One region of the Arthrobacter sp. BG3 genome, then DNA from elsewhere that is predicted to be linked to it. Evidence: predicted binding sites of a transcription regulator. Region 1 holds the regulator's gene; each other region holds the start of a gene.

Region 1 (9,585 bases):
GGCAGCGTCAGCAGGCCGCCGACAAAGACGAGCGGCAGCAGCGCCTCGTAGGACACGTGCGGTACGACCGACCAGATGACAGTCTCTGAAATGACTGACGGTATGAGGGCACGGCGGAGGCCCACGGTGTCGACGCGCCGGCCGCGCCAGGGCGCCCCGACGGCAATGCCAATGGTCATCACGGCCGCAGCGGCCCCGGCGGCCGCGTAGCCCTGGCCGAGGGCCAGGACGATGTGCAGGGTCAGCAGGACCCCGGCCGCGGAGTGCGGTATGCGGGCAACCATGCCCACCAGCAGGAGCCGCCTGATCGGCCGCACGGCCAGCAGCTCCCGGTAAAGCGCGAAGTTCACGGACTACATCCTTTTTGATACTGCCACCGGCAGCACCAGGATCTCCCCCGCTGGCCGTCAGCTACGGTGCTGCGCGCTGCAGTTTGACCTCGATCGAGTCAACGCGCTCAGCAAATACTTCATTCCGTGCCCAGGCATCGTTGAGACCGGACACCAAGGACTGGACGCCGGCGGCGTCGAGTCCGTCTTCAAGATAGAGCAGCACCCGCAGTTCCGGGCCGGAGCCTCCGCCCGGGAGATGCCGTCCATCGGCCGCCATCGAGGCGACGCCACCGCCTGGATGAATTTCAACACGCCGGACGGCGGGAAAGCCAGCCGCGGCCTCACCGAGGCTCCGGGCGAGCTCGGGATCAGCGTACGACGGCGTCCAGTCCCGCTGCTGCGCGAGGGCCCAAACCGCGGGCCGGCGCACGACGAAGGTGACCGGGGATCCCGGGTCGAGCACAAGCAGTTCCGCGCCCTCAGCGACCGCGGAGAGTGCCGCGCGGGCAGCGTAGACGGCCACCGGGCGGGCCTCCGGGTGCCAGGCCGCGAGCGACGCGGCGGAGGTGAAGACGGGCATCGCCGTCCGGCCGTCCGGGGCCTTCAGCGTCACGAGGGCCATATCGGCCTGTTTGTCGGCGTGCAGCCCGCCGGCGCCTTCGCCTTCTTCGGCGAGCGTGGCCAGGATCGGCACAAAGACCCGCGCCGTGGCCAGCGAGGCCACCACCGCGGCCTCGTCGCCGTCGCCGGCTGCGAGGGCCGCCAGCGCGGCGAGGTATCCGGCGTCGGCCGCGCCGTCGTCGTCCTCGAAATTGTGGATCCTGGCGTCGTCCCCGCTGAGGCTGCGGCCGGCCCAGGGCCGGCCGGCCGAGTCGGCCGCCCCGCCCGCGCCGGCGAGGGCCGCCGCGATGTGGCCGGGCAGGTGGCGTGCGGGGGAAGTGCTGTCAGCGGCGCCGTGACCGGCTGGCTGGTGCTCCATGCTGCGGGCCTGCTAGCGGCGGCCGGCGGCGTCGAGTGCCTGGGGCAGCGTGAAGTTGCCGTTGTACAGGGCCTTGCCCACGATGGCTCCTTCGACGCCGAGCGGCACGAGGGAGCGCAGCACCAGGAGGTCCTCCAGGCTGGAGATCCCGCCGGAGGCGACCACGGGCTTGCCGGTCTTTTCCACCATCTGGCGCAGCAGTTCCACGTTGGGTCCCTGGAGCGTGCCGTCCTTGGTGACGTCGGTGACGACGTAGCGGGCGCAGCCGGCCTCTTCGAGGCGTCCGAGGACGTCCCACAGGTCACCGCCCTCCTTGGTCCAGCCGCGGCCGGCGAGCGTCGTGCCGCGGACGTCGAGCCCGACGGCGATTTTGTCGCCGAAGCGCTCGATCACCCGGGCGGTCCACTCGGGGTTCTCCAGTGCCGCGGTGCCCAGGTTGACGCGGGCGACGCCGAGGGCAAGGGCGTTCTCCAGCGACTCGTCGTCGCGCAGGCCGCCGGAGAGCTCCACCTTGATGTCAAGGCGGCCGACCACCTCGCGGAGCAGTTCAGCGTTGGACCCCCGGCCGAAGGCTGCATCGAGGTCGACGAGGTGAACCCATTCCGCGCCCTGCTGCTGCCAGTTAAGTGCGGCTTCCAAGGGTGTGCCGTAGCTCGTTTCGCTGCCGGCTTCGCCCTGGACGAGACGGACGGCCTGGCCGTTGACGACGTCGACGGCGGGAAGCAGTTCCAGCACGGGCAGCGGGGTTTCGGTGGTCATGGTGGATCCTCAGCTCTTCAGGGACGGGAGGGGGTTGGGGGCGCCGTGGCGGGTCAGGCGGCAGGCAGCGTCAGGAGGTAAGCGGCGAGCAGCGCCATCCCGGCCAGGACATAGAACACGATCTGGACCCAGCGGGGGCTTTTCTGCTGGCGGAATGACAGCCCTCCGCCGACCAGCAGGCCGGCGAGCCCCATCAGCACTACGGACCACACCATCTAGGCGGTCCCGGCTTCCGGGGTGAGGGCTTCCGGGGTCCGGGCTTCCGGGATTCGGGTTTCCAGAGTTTGCGCTTCCGGGGTCTGGGAGCCACCGCGCAGGCATTCCACCCAGTTGCGCAGCAGGCGGGCCCCGGCGTCGCCGGACTTCTCGGGGTGGAACTGCGTGGCGCACAACGGACCGTTTTCGACGGCCGCGATGAAGGGGGCGCCGTGCTCGGACCAGGTGACGAGTGGCGCCGTCATCCGCGGCTGGATCACGTCGAAGTCCCAGTGCTGGACACCGTAGGAGTGGACGAAGTAGAAGCGCTCGTCCTCGACCCCGGCGAAGAGCCGGGAACCCTCCGGTACGGTAACGGTGTTCCAGCCCATGTGCGGTACGACGTCGGCGGGGAGGAGTTCGACCTTGCCGGGCCACTCCCCCATGCCTTCGGCTTCGGTTCCATGCTCGACGCCGGCCTCGAACAGGACCTGGAGGCCCACACAGATGGCGAGAACGGGACGGCCGCCGGCGACGCGGCGGCCGATCATGCGGATGGCGTCGACGGCTTTGAGTTCGCGCATCACCGTTTCAAAGGCCCCGACGCCGGGGACCACGAGGCCGTCGGCGTTGAGCACGTCCTCCGGCTTGGAGCTGAGGATCACCTCGGCGCCGGCACGTTCGAGGGCGCGGACAGCGGACCGGACGTTGCCGGAACCGTAGTCGAGGACCGTGACGGTCGGTTTGCCGTCGGGAGACGCCGGCTTCCTGCCGGCGTCGGGGTTGATAATCGCGCCGTCCTTGAGCAGCTTGCCGGTCACAGGGCACCCTTGGTGGAGGGGATGCCCTTGACCCGGGGGTCCGGTTCGACGGCGGCGCGCAGGGCGCGCGCGAACGCCTTGAACTGGGCCTCGACGATGTGGTGCGGATCCCTGCCGGCGGTGACGTTCATGTGCAGGCAGATTCCGGCGTGCAGGGTGATCGCTTCGAAAACGTGGCGGGTCAGGGAACCGGTGAAGTGTCCGCCGATCAGGTGGTACTCCTGGCCTGCAGGCTCTCCGCCGTGCACAAGGTAGGGGCGGCCGGAGACGTCGACGACGGCGTGCGCGAGGGCCTCGTCGAGGGGAACCGTGGCCTCGCCGAAGCGGCGGATCCCGGCCTTGTCCCCGAGCGCGGTGCGCAGGACCTCGCCGAAGGTGATGGCAACGTCCTCGACCGTGTGGTGCACGTCAATGTGAGTGTCGCCGGTGGCCTTGACCGTCATATCGATCAGGGAGTGCTTGCTCAGTGCCGTCAGCATGTGGTCGTAGAACGGGACCGAGGTGCTGATGTCCGAGACGCCGGTGCCGTCCAGGTTGATTTCGACCAGCACCGATGACTCGCTGGTGGTCCGTTCCATGCGTGCGGTCCGGCCCTCGGCAGCGGCTGATCCGGTGTTGCTCATGTGGGTGTCCTTTTGGATGACGACGGTGCCCGGCGAACAGGGCAGGGTGGATGGCCTGGGTTAAGTCTAGGCGGGCTGCACTGCGCGGCCGGCCAGGATCCGTTCGAGGGCTTCGAGGAAGGCTGTGGTTTCCGTCTCAGTCCCGGCCGTCACGCGAAGGTGCCCCGGGATGCCAACGTCCCGGATGAGCACGCCGGCATCGAGCAGGCCCTGCCAGATTTCCTGCGGGTTGTCGAGGCCGCCGAAGAAGACATAGTTGGAGTCGGAGGCGGCCGGCTTCAGTCCCATCCGCTGCAGTTCAGACACGATCCTGTCCCGCTGGATCTTGATGTCCTCGACGTCGGCCATCAGCGCCACCCGGTGGTGCAGGGCCGCCAGGGCGGTCGCCTGGGTGATGGCCGAGAGGTGGTACGGGAGCCGGACCAGGCGCAGGGCGTCCGTCACCTCCGGCGCTGCCGCCATGTAGCCGATGCGTGCTCCGGCCAGGGCGAAGGCCTTGCTCATGGTCCGCGAGACGATCAGCCGTTCCCGGCCGGGCAGCAGGGTAAGGGCGCTGGGCGTGCCGTCATGGGCGAACTCGTGGTAGGCCTCGTCGACGATCACGATGGTCTGGCTGGCTTCACCGGCCGCATAGACGGCTTCCACGACGTCCAGGCCAAGCCCGGTTCCGGTGGGGTTGTTCGGGGAGCAGAGGAAGACGATGTTCGGCTGGAGTTCGCGGACCTGGCGGGCGGCGGACTCGGCGCTCAGGCCGTAGTCATCGGTGCGGACGCCGGCAAGGTACCCGGTGTCCGTGCCGGCAGCAAGCAGCGGGTACATGGAGTATGTGGGAGGGAAGCCCAGAGCGGTCCGGCCGGGGCCGCCGAAGGCCTGGAGGATCTGCTGGAGAACCTCGTTGGAGCCGTTCGCGGCCCAGATGTTCTCTGCACCCAGCCCGTGCGCAAGGTATTCCGCCAGGGCCCCGCGCAGCTCGGTGAATTCCCGGTCCGGATAGCGGTTCAGGCCGGCCGCGGCGATCGTGACGGCCTCGGTGATGGCGGCGCGCACGTCGGCGGGGACACCATGGGTGTTCTCGTTGACGTTGAGCAGGATGGGGACGTCCAGCTGCGGGGCGCCGTATGGCGTCAGGCCGCGCAGATTCGTCCGGAGGGGAAGTCGGTTCAGGCGCTCTAACTGGTCAGTCACTTCACTAGTTTAAGTGAGATCGCTGCGGGCCCTGAAACTGTGACGGTTGGACTGCCCTACTTGGACGGGATGAAGAGTGCCTGGCCGGGCACGACCCGGGCGGCCTCAAGGTTGTTCAGCTCGATGATGTCGGCGACGACGTCGCGGGGATCCCGCTCCGGCGCCACGGTCGCGGCGATGGCCCAGAGGGATTCACCGGGCTGCACCGTGACGCTGACGGCGGGGGTCGGAGTCAGTCCGGCGGCGGACTCGGCAGCCTTGGCGGGTGCATTGAAGAAGCCGCTGAACGAGAGGATGAGTGCGGCCAGCAGGATCAGCGGCACACCGATGAAGACGAAGCGTCCCCGCCGGGTAAGCCGGAGCGGCGCAGCCTTGGCCGGCCGTGCCTGAGTTCCGCTCCCTGCCGGGATGTGCCCGCTGACGGCGGCACCGCCGTCGGGCCGGCCGTAGTTGCCGAATGCGTCGCGGCCGAAAGTGTCGTGAAACGCGCTTGATGCTGACATGAACTGAGCCCTCCTGGACCATACTGTGCCGCCCGGCGTACTCCACATACGCGCCGCCAACCGGCCTAACCTTCGAACAAAGAACCGAACGCCGTGCTGTGCCCGAGCAGTGTCAGACTAGAACACATATTCGAACCTTGCCTGTTCAGTTTTAGCACTTATTGACGAACATTGTCGAGACTCGCTAGAACAAATGTTTGAAAATGCTGTGCGGCTGGCCTACGTTTGAGTAAAAGAACAACCGCTTCTGCAGTTGATCAGCAGGGTCTGACATTTCAGGCCGGAAGTTCCCGGCAGCTGCAGCCACGGCGGCCGGGCGGAACGGAAAGGCGTTGGCGAACATGGCAGCACAAGCCACTGGCGGCAGGGCCACGCAGCGGAGCCCGCAGGCAGCCCGGCCACCCAAGAGCCTCACGGTCCGGCAGAAGAAGATTCTGGAGACGATCCAGCGCTCCGTGACGGACAACGGCTACCCGCCGTCCATGCGCGAGATCGGCGACACGGTCGGACTGGCCAGCCTGTCCAGCGTCACCCACCAGCTCTCACAGCTCGAAAAACTCGGCTATCTGCGGCGTGACCCCAAGCGCCCGCGCGCCATGGAGGTGCTGATGCCGTTGACCCTCGATGAGGGAACCACCAAGATTTCCGGGGTGGAGAAGTCCAGCGGCCTGCGCACAATCGGCGGGCTGTCCGTGTCGGACCTGGCCAGCGCCACCGATACGGCCATGGTTCCGCTCGTGGGCCGCATCGCCGCCGGCGGCCCGATCCTCGCCGACCAGGTCGTCGATGACGTTATGCCCCTGCCCCGCCAGCTGGTGGGCCACGGTGAGCTCTTTATGCTCCGGGTTGCGGGCGATTCGATGATCGACGCCGCCATTTGTGACGGTGACTGGGTGGTGGTCCGCCGGCAGGGCGACGCCCTCAACGGCGACATTGTCGCCGCGCTGCTGGATGACGAGGCAACAGTCAAGACGTTCCGCCAGCGCGACGGCCACACGTGGCTGCTGCCGCAGAACACCCAGTACGAGCCCATCCTCGGCGACCACGCCGTCATCATGGGCAAGGTCGTCTCGGTGCTGCGCTCCCTGTAGAGGGCAACGGGCGGCAGCCCCGAGAACCTGCGCGCAAGGGCCCCGCCGGCATTGGACGGGGCCCTTTCCGCGTTGCTGCCCGGGTGCCGGGACGGCACAGCCCCTGGTGCGGGTTTCCGGCCGCTGCGGGATTACCGGCTGCGCAGCTGATATGAGTTGAGTTAGTCCTTCCCAAACACCTCCGGAGATGTCAGGACGGGATGTATCAGATTCCCTTGGGGCCCGGACGCAATGATCCGCGGGGCCCTCCCGATACCTTCGGAGGTGTTTGTTATGTCTGTTCAGGCCTTTGCGGCCACTGATTTCCCTGTGGTTGTCGCTGTGGATGTCGGCAAGACGGTGGTTGCGTTGTCGGTCACCGATGCGGGCCGGCACCGCTTGTTGGGTCCGGTGGATTTTGAGATGACCGGCCCGGGTCTGGAGGGGGTCCTCGGGCTGATCAGAAGCAGACTGGCGGGCGCGGATGGTCCGGTGAAGGTCGGGATAGAGGCTGCCGGGCACTATCACCGGCCGCTGCTGGGACCGTCCGTGTGGCCTGCGGGCTGGCAGGTGCTGGAGCTGAATCCGGCGCATGTCGCTGAACAGCGCAGGGTCCAGGGACGCAGGCGAATCAAGACCGATGCCTTGGATCTGGAGGCGATCACGGAGCTGGTGCTGGCCGGCCGCGGCATCGAGGTCGCTGACCGTGAGGCCGTGATCGGTGAGCTTGGCGCGTGGGCCGCGCACCGGACCCGCCGGGTCCAGGCGCGGACCGCGACGAAGAACCAACTGCTGGGCCAGCTGGACCGCGCCTTCCCCGGCCTGACGCTGGCTCTGCCCGACGTCCTCGGCACCAGGGTCGGCAGGCTCGTGGCCGCTGAATTCGCCGACCCGAAGCGGCTCGCCGCGCTGGGGGCGGGCCGCTTCGTCCGGTTCGCGGCCGTCCGCGGCCTTCAGGTCCGCCAGCCGCTGGCCGAACGGTTGGTCGATGCCGCCCGCGACGCGCTTGACCACAGTGGACGCGGCGGTGGCGCGGAAAATCCTGGCCGCGGATCTGGCGCTGGTCACGGAGCTCACGGCGCAGATCGATGCCTCCGAAGCGGAGCTTGCCCGTCTGCTGCCGCTGAGCCCGTTCGCAACGCTCACCACTACCCCGGGGTGGGGTGTGGTCCGCGCCGCAAACTACGGCGCTGCCGTGGGCGACCCGCAGCGCTGGCCCGGGCCCTCACAGATCTACCGGGCCTCAGGGCTCTCACCCACCCAGTACGAGTCCGCTGGCAAGCGACGTGACGGATCCATCAGCAGGGAAGGCAGCGTGGCGCTGCGACGGGCCTTGATCGATCTCGGCATGGGCCTGTGGTTGACTGACCCGCCCAGCCGGGCCTACGCCGCCGGGCTCAAGGCACGGGGGAAGAAAGGCGGTGTCATCGCCTGCGCGATGGCGCACCGCGCCACCAGGATCGCGTATGCCATGGTCCGGGACGAGGTCGTCTACGACCCCGCCCGCTGGGAGTAAGCATCCGGGCCCGGGGCTTTGCCGGATAGCTGCCGATCCCGCCGTCGGCGCAAGGGAGCGGTCAACATGGAGCGCCCGCAGCGCAGCGAGGACGAACGACGTTGACAGCGACAAGCCGGCGGCACACCATTCGGCCAGCCGGAAAGCCGCCAGTTCCGGGATTCAAGGAGGTGCACCAACCCAAAACCACTTCACAACTCCGGCCGGCGGTGAGACGCTGGAACCGACGAAGGGCCGGACCAGACGCCGCCGCAGCTATGGCGGACGCTCACGCGTTACGCCGCGCCTAGCTTGGCGCCCGGCCCTTCGCCCCGGCCGCAGCCCGAACGACGCCAGATGACCCGGAGAATTGCCCGAGGTCGGATAAGTCAGCGTGGGCGCGTCTGGAACCATGCCGGTCCAGCCAACAAACCGTCAGCCACCACACCCAATTACGAGCGCCCCCGGCCCTCCCGGGCGCACACCGGTCGTGCCCGGACACGGCCTTGACACGACCTATAGCCAGCTAGGGGGCGGGCTGCCCGGATTCCTTCGAGAGCCGCGCCAGGGCCGCCAGGGCGACCGCGGGGTCGGTGGTGGGCCAGAACGGCGGCAGGGCGGCGCGGAGGAATCCCCCATAGCGCTCGGTGGACAGCCGCGAGTCCAGCACCGCAACCACCCCCCGGTCCGTCGTGGTGCGGATCAGGCGGCCGGCACCCTGGGCCAGCCGGATGGCGGCGTGGGTCGCGGAAACACTCATGAAGCCGTTACCGCCGGCCTGGGCCACTGCCCGGGACCGGGCCGTCATGAGGGGATCGTCGGGCCGCGGGAACGGGATCCGGTCGATCACAACGAGGCGGCACGAGATCCCGGGCACGTCCACACCCTGCCACAGGGACATGGTGCCGAACAGGCAGGTGTCGGGTTCGTCGGCGAACTGTTTCACGAGCGCGGTCATGGTCGAATCCCCCTGGCAGAGGATGCTCATGTCCAGCCGGGGCCGCATGGCCTCGGCGGCGTCCTCGGCGGCGCGCCGGGAGGAGAACAGGCAGAGGGCGCCGCCGCCGGAGGCCCGGATCAGCTTCTCCAGCTCGTCGAGGGCTTCCGGGGACGTGCCGCGGCCGGGCTTGGGCAGGTGCTTGGCGACATACAGGATGCCCTGCTTGGGGTACTCGAAGGGGGAGCCGACGTCGACCCCGGTCCAGCTGGGGGCGCCGGGCCCGACCAGGCCAAGGCCGCCGGCGGCCGGTTCGAAAGCCGAGCCGATTGCCAGCGTCGCCGAGGTCAGGATGACGGTGTGGTCCGCGAACAGGCCCTCGCGGAGCCGTCCGGCGACGCTGAGCGGGGCGATGTTGATCAGCGCCGGGGCGGACTCGTCGGGCTGGGAGTAGCCCTGCTGGGGGTCGAAGGTGCTGTTGCGGGAGAACCAGACCACTTCGCGGTTTTCCCGGGCGGCAAGCAGCCGTTCGCAGAGTTCCAGGATCACCATCAGGCGGGAGCGCGCGAGCTGCCGGCCGCCGTCGACCATGTTGGCGCTGTCGCCCTTGGAGTCGGAGAGTGCCGCGCGGCAGGCGTCGCGCAGCTGGTCGACGCAGTCCAGCTGTTCGCTGTTCAGTCCGTTGG
Region 2 (9,585 bases), 1.6 Mb from region 1:
CAGGTAGATCCGGGTGAAGAGCCGGTTCGTCAGGCCACGGGCGAAGACCGCGACGGAGATGAACGGGGCCGCACCATCCTCGGTGGGGCCGGGGTTGACCGTCGTAAAGGTGAAGACGCCGGTGTTGCCCACCGCGCTGCGGCCGAAACCGGTGAAGGTGTAGCCGTCGCGCACCAGCGAACCGGTGTGGTGCGGGACCTTGCCCTCGGCGTCGGCCTGCCAGATCTCCAGGATCGCGTCCGGGATCGGATGCCCGGCGCCGTCGTAAACCGTGCCCTGGAGCCGGAGGGAGCCCGGGGAGCCCGGAGCCAGCAGCTCGCGGTCCTTGGTGAAGGGCAGTGCGTAGCCGTAGAACGGGCCGACGGTCTGGCCCGGTGTCGGGGTGAGTTTACTCATGCTGGCCTTATTCATTGTCGTCTCCTGCTGCTCCCAGGGCCTCGTTCTCGGTCCAGGTCCGCTTGGACCCGGTCAGGACGATGTCCCAGTTGTACGCCAGCGCCCATTCAGGCTTGGTCTGCTCGTGGTTGTAGGTGGCCACGAGCCGGTCGCGGGCGTCCTGGTCCACGATCGACTGGTAGATCGGGTCCAGCGGGAAGAGCTGGTCACCCGGGAAGTACATCTGGGTGATGATCCGCTGGGTGAACTCCTGCCCGAACAGGGAGAAGTGGATGTGGGCCGGGCGCCAGGCGTTCAGGTGGTTCTTCCACGGGTAGGCGCCGGGCTTGATGGTGGTGAAGCTGTAGGAGCCGTCGGCGCCCGTGATGCACCGGCCGACGCCGGTGAAGTTGGGGTCCAGCGGGGCGGGGTGTTGGTCGCGTTTGTGGATGTAGCGGCCGGCGGAGTTCGCCTGCCAGATCTCGACGAGCTGGCCCGCGACGGGGCGGCCGTCGCCGTCGAGCACGCGGCCGGAGACGATGATACGTTCGCCGAGCGGTTCACCGTTGTGCTGGATGGTGAGGTCCGCTTCCAGCGCGTGCACGTCCATGTGCCCGAACGCGGGAGAGTAGAGCTCGATGGTTTCCGGGTCCGCGTGGTGCAGGTCCTTGGTGGGGTGGCGCAGGATGCTGCTGCGGTACGGGGCGTAGTCCAGTCGCGGCTGGATCTCCGCCGGGGCACCGTTCCTGAGGGCCTGGGCGTAGGCATCCCCGAGGGCTTTCATCTCGGCACTGAGGTCCGCCTGCGACTCTGCGGCAGTGTCCCCGGCAGGGACACCGCTCGCGTACGTCTTCGGTGCGGCCTCCGTGGCCTCGTCGGACACGTCCTCGGTGAGCGGGTCCGCGTTGTAGATCTCAAGGTTGATTTCTTCAGGCACAGCAGCCTCCTTTCGTTGGGTGTTGGTGTTGTTTGGTGGGTCAGGTGGTGGGGTTCAGCTGGTGCAGGTGGTCGTACTGGACGGCGTGCCGCACCGGTGCGTTCGGAGCGCCGTAGCCGTCGTAGCTGCCGCGGCGTTCCACCATTTCGAAGAACACGCTGCCGACCGTGGCCGTGTAGAAGTGCAGGAATTCGCCGTCGGCGTCACGGTCGTAGAGCAGGTTGAGGTCCCGGAGTGTGGCCAGGAAGGCCGGGTCCAGGTCGAACCGCGCGTCGAGGTCCTCGTAGTAGTTGGCTGGGATCTGGAGGAAATCCAGGCCGCGGGCCTTCGCGGCCCGGGCCGTCGCCACGAGGTCATCCACCGCGAAGGCGATGTGTTCCTGGTAGGTCCGGCGCTGGCCGGTGCCCGCCCACTCCGTGCCGGGGGCGGCGCCTTCGCGCTGGACCAGCGGAGCCAGGTTCAGCACCAGGCGGACGCCGCGGTCATGGGTGAGCATCACCTGGGACCGGACCAGGCCAGTGGGGCTGGCGACTTCCGCATACGGCTGAGGTTCCAGTGCGAGGGCGCTGGTATAGAAGAGCACGGCCTCGTCGAAGTGCTGCCAGGGCTGGGCGAGGTTGACGTGGTCGATCACGGCACTCTGTTCCCCGGTGGCGCCCTGTTCCCCGGTCAGGCCGGCAGCGGGGGCTTCCAGTCCCTCGCCGAATTCGCGGGTCCAGACCGCGGTGCCGTCGGGGCTGCCCTGGCACAGGAAGATCTCGGTGGAGTCCGGGGCGGCGAAGCCCTGGAAAATTTCCTCGTCGGCCTGGCTTTTGCGCGGCACGGCCGGGGCCTTGAGCTGCTGGGCGCGGGCCGCGGCAATCACGGGGGACTCGACGTCGAAGCCCAAGGCCGAAATCGCGGGTGCGGCTGCGGCCCCGGCGTCGCGGGATTCCTGGGAGGAGTCCTCGTTGATGATCACTCGGGCGTGGCCCATGGTCCACAATTGCACATTCTTGGTCCGGTGGCGCCCGTTGGACGCGAATCCCAGCTGGCCCAGCAGGGTTTCCAGGGCGGCGGTGTCCGCGGCCCTGACCTCGGCGAAGTTGAATCCGCCCGGTTCGGCGACCTGCGGGAGCGTGGCCAGTTCCATCGGGTAGCGGCGGCGGGCGGAGAAGCGGGTGCCAGCGGCGTCTTCTTCGGCGGTGCTTTTCCAGGCCGGGGCGGCGTCCAGCCACTTCGCGCTCTGCTCCTCAAGCCAGATCAACGACCGCATCGCGTCCACCGCAGTGCGGTCGACGTCGGACTGCCGGAAGACGTCGTTGAAGACCTCCAGGGAAACCGGCCCGGTGTACCCGGCCCGGACCACGTGGCCGAGGAACTTGGCGAGTTCGAACTGCCCCTCGCCCGGGAACACCCGGTAGTGCCGGCTCCAGGACAGTACATCCATGGACAGCTTGGGCGCATCGGCCACTTGGACAAAGAAGATCTTCTCGGGGTTGAAGGATTCGATCGGGGCGGTGTCCCAGTCGCGGGAGAGGATGTGGAACGAGTCGAGGCAGGTCCCCAGGTTGGGGTGGTCCACCGTCTCCACGAGGCGGTGGGCGTGCTCGTAGTCGTTGACGTACTTTCCCCACGCCAGGGCCTCGTAGGCCACCTTGACCCCGTGATCCTGGGCCAGGGCGGCGAGGGCTGCGAGCTGCTCCGCCCGGAGCCCGTCGTCATCAATGCTGGCAGTGGCGACGTTGGAGCAGACCAGGATAGTGTCCATGCCGAGGCGGGACATCAGCCGGAACTTGGCCGCCGCCCGGCGCAGGTTGGCGGCCAGCAGCTCCGCGGTCACACTGTCAAAGTCGCGGAACGGCTGGTACAGATCCAGCGTCAGGCCCAGGTCGGCCGCCATCTTCCGGACGTCCTCCGGGCTCAGCGGGGAGGTGACAAGGTCCTGTTCGAAAATTTCGATCCCGTCGAAACCCGCAATGGCGCAGGCCTGCATCTTTTCCCGCAGGGTGCCGGAGAGGCAGACGGTGGCGATTCCGGTGCGCATCAGGCGGCCACCTCTTCCGCTGCGACGAGCTCCAGGAAGTGGGCGCGCATCCGGTCCGCGTCGGCCTCGAGGCCGGTGAAGATCCGGAAGGCGTCGGCTGCCTGCCCGACCGCCATCCGGCCGCCGTCGAGCACGTCGCAGCCCTTGGCCCGGGCCTGGCGGACCAGCTCGGTCTCGATCGGCCGGTAAACAATGTCCGCGACCCAGTGCCGGGGCTCCACGAGGGACATGTCCAGCGGCACCCCCGGGTGGGCGGCCATTCCCACCGGGGTGCAGTGCACCAGGCCGTCGGCGAGTGGCATCAGTTGCGGCAGCTCCGCCGTCGTCCGCGCGGTGACCAGCTGGTCCGGGAAGAAGCCGGCGAGTTCGGCGGCACGCGCCCCGCAGCGGGCGGGGTCGGTGTCCACCAGGTCCAGTTCCCGGACACCGGCGGTGAGCAGGGCGTAGGCGACGGCGGACCCGGCGCCACCGGCACCCAGCTGCACCACCCGGTTCAACCTGGCTCCCGGCAGGCCGGTGGCCAGGGCGGCGGCGAACCCGGAGAAGTCGGTGTTGTGGCCAATGAAGCGGCCGTCGCGAATGATCACGGTGTTGACCGCGCCGAGGCGCCGTGCGTCCGGCGTGACCTCGTCCAGGTGTTCCAGCACCAGCTGCTTGCAGGGATGGGTGATATTCAACCCGTTGAAACCCAGGCGGTACGCGCCGGTCAGGAGTTCACCGACGCTCTGGCCGGGAAGCCCCAGCTCGGTGAGGTCGATGGGGCGGTAGAGGTACCGGAGGCCCTGCACATCGCCTTCGCGTTCGTGCATGGGGGGCGTGAGCGACGGCATCACACCATCGCCGATCAGGCCCACGAGAAAGGACTCTGCTCGATTGCTCATCCGTTTAGCTCCTTTGACAACGGCACTCGGCGGGCGGGGACGCACTGGGCGCCGGCTGCGGGCCGGGTGATGGGGATTACATTACAACAATTGTTCACATGTTGCACGCTTGTTCTACTAGCGAACAAAGCATGACGACTCCTGTCCGTCCGGACGGCCGAATCCGTCACTGGGGCAGCCGGGCGGACAGCTCGGACGCCGCCGACTGGAGCAGCGGAACCAGGGCCACGAGGGCCTCCACGCTCATCCGGAAGACCGGGACCGCCGTGGCCAGCGCAGCAAACGCGTGGCCCTGGGCGTTGAACACCGGGACGGCGACGGCCCGCATGCCCAGCTCGTTCTCCTCGTCCATGACGGCGTAGCCACGCCGGCGGACAAGCTCGATCTCGGCGCGGAAGGCCTCGCGGTCCGTGATGGAAAATTCGGTCAGCGGCTCCAGCTCGAGTTCCTCAACGAGCTGGCTTCGGGTGGCGTCATCGGCGAAGGCCACAAGCGCCTTGCCGACCGAGGTGGTGTGCAGTGCGCCCAGATGGCCCGGGTCGCTTGTGACGCGGAAGGTCTGGGGCCCGTCCACCTTGTTGACGGTGAGGTGGTGGTTTCCGTCGCGCACCGACAGGATGGTGGCCTCGCCGGTCTCCTCGGTGACTCGCCGCAGGATGGGCAGGGCGGTGCCGGCGAATCCGTGGTGGTTGGACACCCGCTGGCCGAGCTGGAAGATGCGCAGGCCCAGGTGGTAGCGGCGCCCGTCCGGCTCGTAGTCCACGAAGCCGTCGCGGGTCAGCGAACCCAGCAGGCGGTAGGTCGTGCTGAAGGGCAGCTCCGCCCGGCGGGAGAGCTCTGCGGCACTCGCGCCCCGCGGCTCGTCACCCAACAGGACCAGCAGGCCCAGGGCCTTGCCAACCATGTCCGTCCGGGAGTCCCCCTTCGGGGCCCTGGCGCCCTTGCCGGCGGCTGCTGCGGGGGCGGAGGCGGTCCCGGTCTCTTCTGTGTCTTGATTCACACTCATGACTCAATGTTCTCACATGGTGAGAGCTATTTCTAGATGGTGATTATTTCTGTTGACAAGTGACTGCCCTCACAGTCATGATTGCTACATCGCACAAGTAGCTCCCACCATGTGGCTACTCGTCCGGGTCTTTCCACGAACCTCCTGCTGCCGCACACTTAAAACCCAGCGGCGGCCGAGACCTTCCTGATCCATCCGCGACAATGTCGTCACACAAAGGAACACCATGAGCCAGACACTCCCGTCCATGACGCCGGGCACTGACGCACCGGCCGGGACACCGAAGAAGGCGGCCCTCGCCAGCTTCCTGGGCAGCGCCGTCGAGTACTACGACTTCTTTATCTTCGGATCCGCCGCCGCGCTGATCTTCCCCACGGTCTTCTTCCCGGACGCCGGCGCCAACGCCGCGATCATGTCCTTCGCAACCTTCGGTTTCGCCTACGTCGCCCGTCCGATCGGCGCCGTCATTCTCGGCCACTTCGGTGACCGGGTGGGCCGCCGCAAGGTCCTCATGTTCACGCTCCTGCTGATGGGCGCCTCCACCTTCGTGATCGGCTGCCTGCCCGACTTCAACACCATCGGCTGGTGGGCCCCGGCCCTGCTGGTGCTGGCGCGGCTCTGCCAGGGCCTCTCCGCGGCGGGCGAGCAGGCCGGCGCCTCTTCCATGACCCTGGAGCACGCGCCGGACAACCGCCGGGCCTTCTTCACGTCCTGGACGCTGACCGGAACCCAAGGCGGCCAGATCCTCGCGGCCCTCGTCTTCATCCCCGTCCTGGCCCTGCCGGATGAGATCAAGTACGGCATCGGCTGGCGCATCCCGTTCTGGCTCAGCGCCGTTGTGGTGCTTGTTGCGTTCTTCATCCGCCGCACCCTGCACGAACCCCCGGCCTTCGAGGAAGCCCAGAAGACCGCCCAGATTTCCAAGCTCCCCGTCGCGGACCTGCTCAAGGACCACTGGCGCGATGTCCTCCGCGTCGTCGCCTGCGCCTTCATCGCCGCCGTCTCCACCGTGTTCGGCACCCTGGCCATCGCCTACGCCAAGAACGTCGCCGGCGTGGACGGCACCACCACCCTGTGGCTCGTTGTCGGCGCCAACGTGTTCGCCCTCGGCACCCAGCCGCTCTTCGGCAAGCTCGCGGACCGGATCGGCCGCAAGCCGGTCTTTATTTACGGCGCCCTGTCCAGTGCGGTCCTGACGCCGGTGTTCCTGCTCAGCCTCGAGTCCGGCAGCGTGCCGTTGATGTTCCTGACCGCCATCGGCTTCTTCTCCTTCGGCTACGCAGCCTCCAACGCCGTCTGGCCCTCGTTCTACGCCGAAATGTTCACCACCAAGGTCCGCTTCTCCGGCCTGGCCATCGGCACCCAGCTCGGCTTCCTGATGGCAGGCTTCGCCCCGGCCATCGTCGCGGCCATGGGCGGCATCAAGCCCGGCGGCTGGGTCCAGATCAGTATCTTCACCGCCGTCATCTGCGTGATCGCGGCCGTCTCGGCCATGACCGCCAAGGAATCCTTCAGGACTCCCACCAAGGAGCTCGGCCTGAAGTAACCCGGCCGCAGCGTTTCCGCCCAGTGGTTTCGGGCGGCACCACCGGAAGCCCGGCGTGTTCACGGAACATGCCGGGCTTTTCGTGTCCCTCGCGGCCCGTGGAAACAACGGGCCGGGGCGCCGCAAGTCACAAGGTGCGAGGCGGGCGGGAAAGTGCGGGTCAGTCCTGGCCGGCGCCCAGCACGGCAGCCAGGTCGAACCGGACGGGTTCCTCGAGCTGTTCATAGGTGCACGAGCGCGGGTCACGGTCCGGGCGCCAGCGGACAAACTGCGTGGTGTGGCGGAACCGTGCGCCTTCCATGTGGTCGTATTTCACTTCCACCACCCGCTCCGGCCGGAGCGGGGTGAAGGAGAGGTCCTTGCCTCCGCTCCACCGGCTGCCCTCGGCATTGCGCGGCGTCCGGGTCCCGTCCTCCTGCCGCGACCAGTCCCAGGGGTGCTCCTCCAAGCTGGTCACGAGCGGCTGGAGTTCCTCGAAGAGTTCCTTGCGGCGCTGCATCGGGAAGGCGCCCACCACACCCACATTGGCGAGTGCGCCGTCGCCGCCGTAGAGCCCGAGCAGCAGTGAGCCGATCCGATCCGGCCCGGAGGTGTGTATCCGGTACCCGGCAAGAACGCAGTCAGCGGTGCGTTCGTGCTTGATCTTGAACATGGAGCGCTTGTCCGGCAGGTACGGCCCGTCCAGCGGTTTGGCCACGATCCCGTCGAGCCCGGCACCCTCGAACTGGCGGAACCATTCCTCGGCGGTGCCCCTGTCCCGGGTCGCGGCGGTGAGATGGACCGGCGCCGCAGTCCCGGCGAGGGCGCGCTCCAACGCCACGCGCCGTTCGGCGAAGGGACGCGCCGTGAGGTCCTCGTCGTCGAGGGCCAGCAGGTCAAACGCGACAAAACTCGCCGGCGTCTGCTCGGCCAGCAGCCGGACCCGGCTTGCGGCGGGATGGATCCGCTGCTGCAGGGTGTCGAAGTCGAGCCGGTCGCCGGAGGCGCCGACCATGATGATCTCGCCGTCGAGCACGCAGCGCGGCGGGAGGTTGGCCTTCAGCGCCTCGACCAGTTCGGGGAAGTACCGGGTCAGTGGCTTGCCGTTGCGGCTGCCGATCTCCACCTCCCCGCCGTCGCGGAAGATAATGGAGCGGAACCCATCCCACTTCGGCTCGAACATCACCGGGCCCTCCGGCAGGGCACTTACGGGCTTCGCCAGCATCGGCGCGATCGGGGGCATCAGCGGCAGTTGCATAGGCCCCATTCTGGTCCCGCAGTCCGCTGCCCGCCAGTGGCCGCCCGGCAGCGGCTGCCATCTGGCGGGCGGCGGGCGGCTGGCGGCGGGCGGCGGGCGGCGGGCGGCGGGCGGTTGGGATATGGACAGCCGTAACGGCAACGGCGTCGAACGCTAACCCACGTCTTACCGGGCCGAAACGCGGCGGCAACATTGGCACCGCACACTGGAAGTGCCGGCAAGAGCAGGCACCACTCTCCAGTCCAGGAGGCCCCGCCATGTTGAAGGAAGCCAAAGCCCATGTAACCCGCATCCGCGCCCTGGATCAGCTGCACCGCGGCGACGAAATCGAGGCACGGCTGAAGGTCGGCCCAAACTACGACGACGTCGTGATCCGCCGCGGCAGCGTCCAAGAAACCGCGCCCGGAATCGGCGTCGTCTGGATCATGGACCGGCAGTCCGGCACCCGGAAAGCGATCAACACTGACGCATGCAGCCTTTGGCGGGTCGCCTGAGCCCGTGGTGGGCCGCAGACTATTCGCACTTTCCCGCCAGAACGTTCGACCGGGGCCGCGGGCGTAGTCAGTAAGGACTGCCCGCGGCCAGGTCCGGAGCCACCGGCTCATCCTGGCTCCGCCCGCGAAAGCGAATGCAGCCACTCGATCGTGCCGTCGGTCATCGGATGGGGGGCGCCGAGCGTTTCGAGAAAGGTGCGCGCATCACACATCTCGGCCTCCCGCCGCGCGGCGTGCCGCGGGGTGCCCTCGAGTATCCGCGCGACCAGCGACTGGCCCGAAGGACCCAGCTCCGAGGCGATCTGGTCGATGATCCAGTCCTCGGCCCCTACAGCCCGGGCGGCCGTGACAGACTCAATGATCGTCACCGCCAGTCCTTTCATAAAAACGCTGCGAAGCAACTTCAGGCCAGCGGCCACCCCGGCGTCATTGCCCACACAGGCCGCCGGGATCCCCCATCCGGTGAGGACGGGCAGCAGCTTGCCGGCCCCCGCGCCGCTTAGCACCAGCGGCGTCTCGATCCGTGCACGCGGAACCGGCGCCAGGATGCCGACATCGACGAACGCGATGCCGTGCCGCTCCGCCCGGTTCGCGAGCCGCCGCTTTTCGGCCGGGTCGGCGGTGTTCATGTCAGCGAAGATGCCTGCCGGTCTCATCGCGGGCAGGGCCTCCTCGAGGGCAGCTTCCGCAGCACGCCCCCCGACCAGGCTCAGCACCACGTCAGCCCCAGCCACGGCCTCGCCGACGGCGCCGGCGAATGTGACCCCGGCCGGAACGACGGGGGCGGCGGGATCGGCCGCCGTAACACCGACTCCGCGCCCGGCAAGGTCCGCCGCATAGATGCTCCCGGCTTCCCCGAGACCCAAAACGGCGACGCGCATGCGGGCGCCCCCCTCCGTTGCTCCTAAGATTGTAGACAATATGGTGTCCCGCATCGGGGCCCCTTCCTTGTTCGGAGATTCTGGGAGTTGAGTGCACATGTCGTCAGCCTCTGGCGGTCAGTCACTGGCGGCCGAAACGGCAGCCGCCGTCGACCCGAGGGTCACCGACCTCATCCGGGACGCGATCATCCGGGGTGAGTAC
Region 3 (9,585 bases), 1.1 Mb from region 1:
ATCGCCGTCTGGGTCAGCTCGGCGAATTCGGCCGTCTCCTCCACGGTGAGGTCCGTGTAGTCGGGGATGTGCCGGTAGGGGCAGACCAGCAGGTGGCCCGGGTTGTAGGGGAACAGGTTCAGCACCACGTAGCTGGTCCGTCCGCGGTAGACGATCAGTGAATCGTCGTCCTCGCGTTCCGGCGCCACGCAGAACGGGCAGTCGTCCACGTTCTTGAACTGGTGCTGCCCGCCCTTGATGTAGGCCATCCGGTGCGGGGTCCACAGGCGCTGGAACGCGTCCGGCACCCCGGCCAGGCCAAAGTCGTCGGTCACGCCGTCGTCCCCCGGATACTCCGGAACGGCCCCTGTGGTTTCCTGCATGCCTGGTTCTTCCCTGTCCGCTAGCTGGTCCGGTTGCGGACGGCGTCCACGATCCGCTGGACGGCCTCGGCCACCGGCACGCCGTTGTCCTGGCTGCCGTCACGGAAGCGGAAGGACACGGCGCCGGCTTCGGCGTCGTCACCCCCGGCAATCAGTACGAAGGGGATTTTGTCCTTGCTGGCGGTGCGGATCTTCTTCGGGAAACGGTCCGAGGAAATGTCCACCTCGGCGCGGATGCCTGCGGCCTTGAGCTGGCCGACGACGTCGAACATGTAGTCGTTGAACGCCTCCGCCACCGGCACGCCGACCACCTGGACCGGAGCCAGCCAGGCCGGGAAAGCGCCGGCGTAGTGCTCGGTCAGGACGCCCATGAAGCGTTCGATCGATCCGAACAGGGCGCGGTGGATCATAACCGGGCGCTGGCGGGTCCCGTCGGCGGCCTGGAACTCGAGTTCGAAGCGCTCGGGCAGGTTGAAGTCCAGCTGGATGGTGGACATCTGCCAGGTCCGGCCGATCGCGTCGCGGGCCTGCACCGAAATCTTCGGTCCGTAGAACGCGGCTCCGCCCGGATCCGGGACCAGGTCCAGGCCGGATCCCTCGGCGACCTCGGCGAGGGTCTGGGTGGCTTCCTCCCAGATCTCGTCCGAACCCACGGCCTTTTCCGGGTCCTTGGTGGAGAGCTCCAGGTAGAAGTCGTTCAGGCCGTAGTCCTTGAGCAGCGCGAGTACAAAGTTGAGCGTCTTGGTGAGCTCGTCCTTCATCTGATCGCGGGTGCAGTAGATGTGGGCGTCATCCTGGGTCATGCCGCGGACCCGGGTGAGGCCGTGCACGACGCCGGACTTCTCGTAGCGGTAGACGGAGCCGAATTCGAACAGCCGCAGCGGCAGTTCGCGGTAGGACCGGCCGCGGGAGCGGAAGATGAGGTTGTGCATCGGGCAGTTCATCGGCTTCAGGTAATAGTCCTGGCCGGGCTTACGGACGGTGCCGTCCTCGTTGAGCTCCGCGTCGATGTGCATCGGGGGGAACATGCCCTCCCGGTACCAGTCCAGGTGGCCGGAGACCTCGTAGAGGTGGCCCTTGGTGATGTGCGGGGTGTAGACGAACTCATAGCCGGCCTCGACGTGCCGCTGCCGGGAGTAGTCCTCCATCGCCTTGCGGATGATGCCGCCCTTGGGGTGGAAGACCGGGAGTCCGGAGCCCAGCTCGTCCGGGAAGGAGAACAGGTCCAGTTCCGCGCCAAGCTTGCGGTGGTCGCGGCGCTCGGCCTCGGCAATCCGCTCCTGGTAGGCCTTGAGGGCTTCCTTGGTGGGCCAGGCGGTGCCGTAGATGCGCTGCAGCTGCTTGTTCTTCTCGCTGCCGCGCCAGTACGCCGCGGAGGAGCGGGTGAGCGCGAAGGCGTTGGAGATCAGCTTGGTGTTGGGCAGGTGCGGGCCGCGGCACAGGTCGCACCAGACGGTCGTGCCTTCCTTGCGCTCCACGTTGTCGTAGATGCTCAGCTCGCCGCCGCCCACCTCAACGCTGGAGCCGTCGGCGTCGGAGCCGGCGCCTTTGAGGCCGATCAGTTCGAGCTTGTACGGCTCGTCCTTCATCGCCTCGCGGGCCTCGTCCTCGCTGACCACGCGGCGGACAAACTTCTGGTTCTGGTTGATGATCTTTTGCATCATCTTTTCCAGGGTCTTCAGGTCCTCCGGCGTGAACGGCTCCTCGACGTCGAAATCGAAGTAGAAGCCGTCGGTGATGTACGGGCCGATGCCGAGCTTGGCGTCGGGGCGCAGCTGCTGCACGGCCTGGGCCATGACGTGGGCGGCGGAGTGGCGCAGGACGTTGAGGCCGTCCGGGGAATCGATGGTGACGCCCTCGATCGTGGCGTCCTCGGGCAGCGGCTGGTCCAAATCCCTCAGCTCGCCGTTGACACGGGCCACTACGACGTCGCGGCGCTCAAAAAAGAGTTCCGCGCCGGTGGTCCCGGTAGCCACCTTGGTCTCTTCGCCATCGACGAGAAGGGTGATCTGCTGGGCATCTGACACGGGTGTCTCCTATTCAAGGTTAAGGCTTCGTAGCTTGTGGCGTACGGGGACCACAGCCAGCCTCGTCCATGCTATCGGTTTCTGCAGAGGCCAACCAACGCGCCACTCAGCCGCCCAGCCCGGTGATGGCGAGGTTGCGGCTGATGCCGTCCAGCGCGCCCGGCGGATCCGGTTCCCGGTCTTCCGGGATCCCGGTGGCGGGGACCGGGAACGGCAGGGTGCCGGTGCGGCTCAGGTCCCAGGCCATGCTGGCGCTGATGCTAATCCCCCTGGGACCGGTCCGCCGGGTGGTCCCCCGGATCAGCAGCAGCCGGGTGCCGAACAGCAGCGGTCCGGCCAGCTCCTGGGCCTCATGGAAGAACACCGAGTCCACACAGCCGGTGCCGTCGTCGATGCTGATGAACACCACGCGGCGGCCTCCCCGCATGGGTGGTGTCTGGGTGGCGACCCGGACTCCGGCGACCAGCACCTCGGTGCCGTTGCGCAGTCCCAGCAGCTTGTCCGCGGTGGTGACGCCGAGCCGGTCCAGCAGCGGCCGGTGGCTGGCCATCAGGTGGTCGCTGACATCCACGGCCATCAGGTCCAGCTCGGCCCGAACTGTGTCCACCAGGGTGGGTTCGGGCAGCCCCGCCTTGAGGTTCTTCAGTTCCACGTCGCCCAGCGGCAGCGACAGCTGCCCCTCGATCACGTCGGGGCCTTTGCGCTGCGGCCGGCTTTGCAGGGACTGCAGGTGATGCACGAGGTCGGCACGGTTGGCGGTCCCGCCGGCGGCCCGGTGCAGGGAGTCGAAGGCACCGAGCTGGGCCAGCCGCTGGATGCTCGGTTTGCTGAGCCGGGACCTGGCCCGCAGGTCCGCGAGCGAGTCATAGGGCTGTCCCGCCACGATCCTTTTCAGCTCGGTTCCGGAGAGACCGTAGATGCCGTTCAGGCTCAGCCGGATGCCCAGCTTGCCGCGCTCCGGGCCGGTGTCCACGCGTTCCACCCGGTACTCGGCGTGGCTCCGGTTGATGTCCAGGGGCAGGATCGGGATGCCGAGCCGGCGGGCCTCGGACACGAGGAGCCGCTTGGGATACATGCCCGGATCGTGTTCCCACAGCCCGGCGAGGAAGGCCTCCGGGTGGTGGGTCTTGAGCCATGCCGACTGGTAGGTGGGCACGGCAAAGGCGGCGCCGTGGGCTTTGCAGAACCCGAAGCTGCCGAAGGCCTTCAGCGTCCCCCAGACCTTGTCCACCACTGCGGGGCCGTAGCCACGGGCCCTGGCCTCCTTGCGGAAGAATTCCTCCACCTTTCCTTCCAGCACCTCGTTGCCGAGGGCGCGGCGGAATTCGTCGGCCCGTGCCAGCCCGCATCCGGTCATGACGTCGAAGGTCTTCAGGATCTGTTCATGGAAGACGGTGACGCCGTGCGTTTCCTTGAGCACGGGTTTGAGGTCCGGGTGCGGGTAGACCTCGGGGGCGAAGCCATGCCGGTGCTCCAGGAAGGGCCGGACCATGTCCGATTTCATCGGTCCCGGCCGGAAGAGGGAAATGTCGATGATGAGGTCGTTGAACTCCCGGGGGGCGAGTTTGCCGATGAGCTCGCGCTGCCCGGGGGATTCGATCTGGAAGCAGCCCAGGGTGTGGGTGCTGCGGATCAGCTCATAGGTGGGTTCGTCGTCGAGCGGCACGGCGTTGAGGTCGATCAGGCCGTTCCCGGCGATGTAGTCCGGCCCGGCGCCGTCCGGCCCCACCGGGTGGGCCCCCGCTGCCACAACCTCGGCCTTGGAGGGATGCAGCCGGATCACTTCGCGGACGGCGAAGGCCATGGCGCTTTGCATCCTGACGCCGAGGACATCGAGTTTGAGCATGCCCATCGGGTCCATGTCGTGTTTGTCGAACTGGCTCATCGGCAGGCCCAGTCCGCTGGGCTGCACGGGTGTACGGTCCAGCAGGGTGGCGTCCCCCAGGATGACCCCGCAGGGGTGCATGGAGATATGCCGAGGCAGCCGGTCCAGCCGTTCGGTCAGGTCCACCAGCAGGTCCAGCTGCTGGTTTTCCCCGACACCACGCTGCCCCACCCTGCCGGCGAACTCCTTCAGCTCAGGCTTTTCCTCAAGGGCCTCGCGGAAGTTCCGGGCCGAGAAACGCCACAGCTGCTTGGCGATGTCCCCGATTTCGCCCTCCTCCATGCCGAGCGCCAGGCCGGCGTCGCGCACGGCACCGCGAGCGCGGTAGCCGTTTTGCATGCTCATCAGCGTGACGCGCTCGGAGCCGAAGCGCTCAAAGATCTTCCGGTATACGTTGTGCCGTTCGGCGCTTTCGACGTCGATGTCGATGTCCGGCAGGGTGGCCCGGTCCCGGGAGAGGAAGCGCTCGAAGATGAGGTCGTGCTGCAGCGGGTTCACCTGGCTGACGTCGATCAGGTAGTTGACCAGGCTGGAGGCCCCCGAGCCGCGGGCCGCCGCCCTTACCCCCATGTCCAGGATCATCCGGGAAACTTCCGCCACGGTCAGGAAGTACGCGGCGAAGCCCAGGCTGTCGATGATCCGCAGCTCGTGGCCCAGCCGCGAGCGCAGCTCCTCCGCGGGCTTGCCGGTGATCCCCGGGAACCGCCTGCTGATGCCAGCTTCGCAGCGCTGGGTGAGTTCAACGAGGGCGTCCCCGGCGATGCCGATCACCGAGGCTTCCGGCACTACGGGCTGTTTCCAGCCCATGTCCGTCACCGGATCGATGCGGCAACGGTCCGCGAGCGCCTCGGTCTGCGCCATCAGGCTTTTGAGGTCGGCGGCGCCGTATCCGGCGGCGTGCATGATCTCCTTGCCCAGCTGGAGCATCTGTGCCGCGGATTTGAGCCAGCCCTGCCCGTTGGGCTGGAGCAGCGGGGCGGCGGAGAGTTCGGGGAGCGATTTCAGGGTGCGGGCGGAATCCAGCACGTCCGCGGTGGCGGCCCCGTCCTCCGCGACATACCGCACGGCATTGCTCAGCACGGCCGGAACCCCGTGTTCAGCGGCGAGCTTGAGCATCCGCACCGCGTGGGCGGTGCTGAGCGGCTCCCCGGGCGGGCTGAGCTGGCTGACCACCTCGGCGGCGATGGTTCCGGGCGGCATGGTGTCGAGCCAGCGTTTGAACAGGGTGCGGGGGCGCAGGTAGCGCCTTCCTCCCATGGCCCGTCCGACGTCGGAGTCCGGGCCGACCAGCACGGTCAGCACCGGTTGGTGGGTTTCCGGGTGCAGGGTGCGGGAGGCCAGTTCGGCCCGGGTAACGGCCACGGGCACCGCTCCCCCGGCCTTGCCCGTGGTGCGGGCATGCGCATCGGAGATCAGCCGGCACAGCGCCCGGTAGCCGGCGCCGTTGTTGTGCCCGTGGGCCAGCACGACGACGCGTCCCCCCACCTGGGTGCGGAGGTCGCCGTCGTCGTCAAAGACCGCCAGGTCCACCCCGACGATGGGGTCCAGCCCCGCGGCCATGCAGGCCAACAGGTGCTTGACCGTGCCGTAGAGGCCGTCGCGGTCCGTGCAGGCGAGCGCCGTTGCCCCGTCCGCGGCCGCGGCGGCCGCCAGCTCCTCCGGCCAGGAGACACCGTAGTGGGCACTGAAGGCGGTGGAGACGTGGAGATGGGTGAAGCTCATGCTGATTCGGGCTTCCGGACTGGAAGCAGGGCGTCATGGATCCGCAGCAGCCGCCAGCGCCCGCTGCCCACATGCCGGGTGAGGTCAAGGGTGAGGAGGCTTTCCAGGTTGGAGGAATCCGCCGGGCGCACCTGGACCCGCCAGATCTCATGGTCCACCAGCCCGGGGCCGCTGCCCAGCGGCGCCCGCTGTTCTTCCGCCCACCATTGGCGCCGCTCGTACCAGCGCACCGGTTCCGCACAGACGGTGTAGTGGCGGCCGGCCCAGTCGAGCTCCAGCGGCTGGCCGGAAGGTGAGCAGACGACGTCCACCGACTCGCTGAACATGCCCATCGTGCCTCCCGGACCACACCATCTGAATAAACCATCATCTGTACCAAAACAGTAGGCAACTATTCGAACACATATTCGAACAACTCCAGTCTACGACGGTGCCGGGGCAAAACCTAGATCAGGGGTGGACGGACGCAGGCACAGGTAGCAGGATTGAGCCATGAGCTCCCATAACGCACTTCTGAAGCACGTAAGCATCGCCGCCGAGGACATGTCCTTGGTGGCGAAGTTCGATATAGACGGAAATATCCCCGGCCAGGGCGCCTATGTGGTGGGGCTGGTGGCGGCTACCCCGGATCATTCCCACCAGCGACGAATGGGGATCGAGTTCATGAACGGGGAGGCAGTGTCCTTCTACTGCTTCAGCCACGACGGCACGGAGGAGAACTTTGACCTCAAGGGCGTGGAGCACTCCGGCAACACCATTACCGGGCACTTTCCCCTCAGCACGGTCATGGGCCTGGCCAAGGGCCACCTCATGACGGCGTTCAGCGACTGCGACGGCCGCGACTACCAGGCGAATGTCCCGGTGGAGGAAGCCCTCTAGGCCGCCGGCCCTACGAGCTGGCTTTGTAGACTTCCAGCTCGAGCGTGATGAACGCGTCGATCATTGCCCGGTAGGTCTTCTCCACGAGGTCGACGTCGATGTCCTTCTGTTCCGCGGTGGCGCGGACGTGTTCGATAACGCGCTCCACGCGCCCGGGGGCCCGCACCTCGGCACTGTCCGCCTTCAGGGTTCCGGCGATCCGGATCAGGCGCTCGCGGCGGCCGATCAGCGACACGATCTGCTCGTCCACCTCGTCAACAGCAACCCGCACGGCGGCCAGCTGTTCCCGGTCGGCTTTGGCAGCTTTTTCGTCTTGGTGATTTGTGGACATGTCCATGACAATATCGAAGGATGCAGCCACGAGTCGATCTGATCTCACTGGGCGTCCACAGCGTCGAGGCCTCCCGCCGTTTCTACGTCGACGGCCTGGGCTGGCCCGTGCACCGGGAAGTCCGGGGCGAGGTCCTCTTCATTCAGGCCAATCACGGTCTCATCCTCTCGCTCTGGGACACCGGGCAGATGCAGGCCGAAGCCGCCACCGATCCCCCAACTGCCAGTCCGTCCATCACGCTGAGCCACAACCTGGGCAGCGCCAGGGAAGTCGACTCGGTGATGGCAGAGGCCGATTCCGCCGGAGCCTCCATCGTCGCCGCTCCGAAGACCCAGCCCTGGGGCGGCTACACCGGGTATTTCGCCGACCCGGACGGCTACCGCTGGGAAGTTGCCTTCAATCCCAGCTGGGCGGTCGACAGCGGCGGCAAAGTCACGCTCTGACCCGCCGTCGGCGGGTCAGCCCCGCAGGGGTTTTGCCATACCGGCGTCATGGAGCTCACAGGATGGCTTAGCCCGGAAGAATCCTGGAAGCAGCATGACCGCATGGAGGCACTCGTCAGAGCGTCCTCCACGGAGGTGCCTGTTGTGCGCTCAGGCCCTGGTCCGGCCGGGTCTCCCTGGGCGAATGCCATGATGCAGCGCCCGGCATCGACGTCTGCCTGCCGTTCCGCGCCTACCGGGGTGGCACGCTCCGCAATCGACCGGGGCGGGGCCCGCTGGATAGACCGCTCCTACGGCGGCGTGGGATTCAGCCGGCCGGGTCCAAAGCCTTCCCTGCTGGTCCAGGTCCGTCAAGGGGCATTCCTCAGGAGATCACTGGCAGGTGAAAGAGACATTTGCCGATGACGAGTTGACGCAGTGGATATCGGACATCCGGTCACAACCAGCAGAGGCCCCGCCCCTGGATGTGAACAAGCTGCGCGCCGAGCGTGTGAGGCCGGCCGGGCCAAGCTTGCTTCAGGTACTGGAGCTGTCGCTGCCCGGCGACAACGCGGTTCAACTGCGTTTCTACCGCCCCACCGCGCAGCCCCTGCCGCTCGTTGTCTACGTCCATGGCGGGGCCTTCATTTTCGGGGACCTCGATTCCCATGACCGGACGTGTCGCCGTCTGGCAGTGGAGGCCAACGCCGCGGTACTGGCGGTCCACTATCGGCGAGCGCCGGAGAACCCGGCACCGGCGGCGATTGACGATGTGGTCGCCACCCTGAAGTGGGCCGTCGGGCCAGCGGCAATTCCAGGATCAATCAAGGGTTCCCCGTCCCTTGCCGGCGACAGCGAGCGTGCAGCAGACAGGGTGGGGATGGGGACTGGACGCGGGGGCTTTAGCGTGGTCGCTACAGCAATGGGTGCCGGACATCGACGCTGAAAAACTCGAGATGTGGAGCCCATTGCACGTCAGGTTCAGCGGTCTGCCACCGACGGTGATAGCAACGGCGGAACACGATCCGCTTCGTGATGAGGGCGGTGCTCTGGCTCAAAAGCTGATTGCCGCAGGAACAGAGGTCCACCACGTTGGTCATGCGGGACAAGTTCACGGATTCCTCAGTCTCGATGCGGTGTCCCCCACGGCGTTGCAGGCCGGGAACAATTTACTGCGGCGATTTGCATCCATAATTCGCGACAACGGCCTCTTGCCGGGTCGCCGCGGCAGGGGGCTGCCGTTGCTGACACCGGATCGAAGCGGGAACCCTGACTGGTCAGGCCATTGAGGCGGTGAGAGATTCAAACGCCGGAGTACCTCGGTGCCCTAAGCCACCTCTGCCCGCATTGCTTTCGCCGACAAAGCCGCACTGCTGTGACCCAGGGCACAATGACCCTGTTGAGGTTCCCGGTCGCGAGGCTAACGTGGCTGGAGTACACGGCGGCACGCCTATTCGAGCCGGTGTGCCAGGAAGCAGCGGTGGTGCCGGCGTCTGTCGGCGGCACCACGCAGCATCCGCACCAGCGGACAGACGAGCCGCCGCACGATGGCGCCGCCGGGGATTCCCGCATCCAGCACGGATTACCGCCCGTTTCCTCCGTTCACCCCAAAGACGGCGCTCCCGTCCGGCGCGACTGGCACCAGGCTAAAACAGGCTCCCCACCGGCTGGATGAGTTCCGGGGAGTCGTTTCTTACATTCCCGACGGCGGTGCCGACGGCGTCGATTGTCCAGCCCTCCGCAACGTCATGCGCCCCGGACCGGACCAGGTCCACGAGTCCGGCGGCATCGTCGGCCTGCGGGCCCAGCCACGCCTGCATCGTCCCGCGGTCCATCGGGAGCGGCACCCGGTCGTGCAGTGCCGTGAGTTCGGCCAGCATTCCCCCGGCGTAGCCCTCCGGCGGCGAGTCGGTGGTCATGATCGACGTGGAGAGCAGCCAGCGGTCCGGGTCGCCCT

The links. The regulator LexA, encoded in region 1, represses DNA repair genes until DNA is damaged. The targets are predictions, from matches to a motif close to TCGAACANNTGTTCGA.
Region 2: the regulator LexA is predicted to act here: its motif matches at 4,321-4,336, upstream of AC1MFL_RS09640 (shikimate dehydrogenase).
Region 3: the regulator LexA is predicted to act here: its motif matches at 6,392-6,407, upstream of AC1MFL_RS18065 (DUF6504 family protein).

Annotation. Positions count from the first base shown of each region.
Region 1 is NZ_CM155270.1:587,136-596,720, forward strand. Features, by position in the region: gene AC1MFL_RS02645 (MFS transporter) at 1-350, opposite strand, end outside; gene AC1MFL_RS02650 (SseB family protein) at 412-1,311, opposite strand; gene priA (bifunctional 1-(5-phosphoribosyl)-5-((5-phosphoribosylamino)methylideneamino)imidazole-4-carboxamide isomerase/phosphoribosylanthranilate isomerase PriA) at 1,324-2,070, opposite strand; gene AC1MFL_RS02660 (hypothetical protein) at 2,124-2,285, opposite strand; gene hisH (imidazole glycerol phosphate synthase subunit HisH) at 2,286-3,086, opposite strand; gene hisB (imidazoleglycerol-phosphate dehydratase HisB) at 3,083-3,709, opposite strand; gene AC1MFL_RS02675 (histidinol-phosphate transaminase) at 3,776-4,894, opposite strand; gene AC1MFL_RS02680 (LysM peptidoglycan-binding domain-containing protein) at 4,951-5,397, opposite strand; gene lexA (transcriptional repressor LexA) at 5,739-6,488, shown strand; partial or broken gene AC1MFL_RS02690 (IS110 family transposase) at 6,762-7,274, shown strand; gene AC1MFL_RS02695 (transposase) at 7,456-7,983, shown strand; gene AC1MFL_RS02700 (ATP-dependent DNA helicase) at 8,489-9,585, opposite strand, start outside.
Region 2 is NZ_CM155270.1:2,164,169-2,173,753, reverse strand. Features, by position in the region: gene pcaG (protocatechuate 3,4-dioxygenase subunit alpha) at 1-396, opposite strand, end outside; gene pcaH (protocatechuate 3,4-dioxygenase subunit beta) at 404-1,312, opposite strand; gene AC1MFL_RS09645 (bifunctional sugar phosphate isomerase/epimerase/4-hydroxyphenylpyruvate dioxygenase family protein) at 1,353-3,338, opposite strand; gene AC1MFL_RS09640 (shikimate dehydrogenase) at 3,338-4,219, opposite strand; gene AC1MFL_RS09635 (IclR family transcriptional regulator) at 4,386-5,225, opposite strand; gene AC1MFL_RS09630 (MFS transporter) at 5,452-6,771, shown strand; gene AC1MFL_RS09625 (ATP-dependent DNA ligase) at 6,932-8,008, opposite strand; gene AC1MFL_RS09620 (hypothetical protein) at 8,266-8,502, shown strand; gene AC1MFL_RS09615 (NAD(P)-dependent oxidoreductase) at 8,610-9,383, opposite strand; gene AC1MFL_RS09610 (GntR family transcriptional regulator) at 9,481-9,585, shown strand, end outside.
Region 3 is NZ_CM155270.1:3,992,344-4,001,928, reverse strand. Features, by position in the region: gene AC1MFL_RS18080 (HIT family protein) at 1-362, opposite strand, end outside; gene thrS (threonine--tRNA ligase) at 383-2,389, opposite strand; gene AC1MFL_RS18070 (DNA polymerase III subunit alpha) at 2,496-5,996, opposite strand; gene AC1MFL_RS18065 (DUF6504 family protein) at 5,993-6,328, opposite strand; gene AC1MFL_RS18060 (hypothetical protein) at 6,489-6,875, shown strand; gene AC1MFL_RS18055 (chorismate mutase) at 6,886-7,212, opposite strand; gene AC1MFL_RS18050 (VOC family protein) at 7,227-7,649, shown strand; gene AC1MFL_RS18045 (alpha/beta hydrolase fold domain-containing protein) at 8,032-8,574, shown strand; gene AC1MFL_RS18040 (alpha/beta hydrolase fold domain-containing protein) at 8,489-8,917, shown strand; partial or broken gene AC1MFL_RS18035 (SOS response-associated peptidase) at 9,275-9,585, opposite strand, start outside.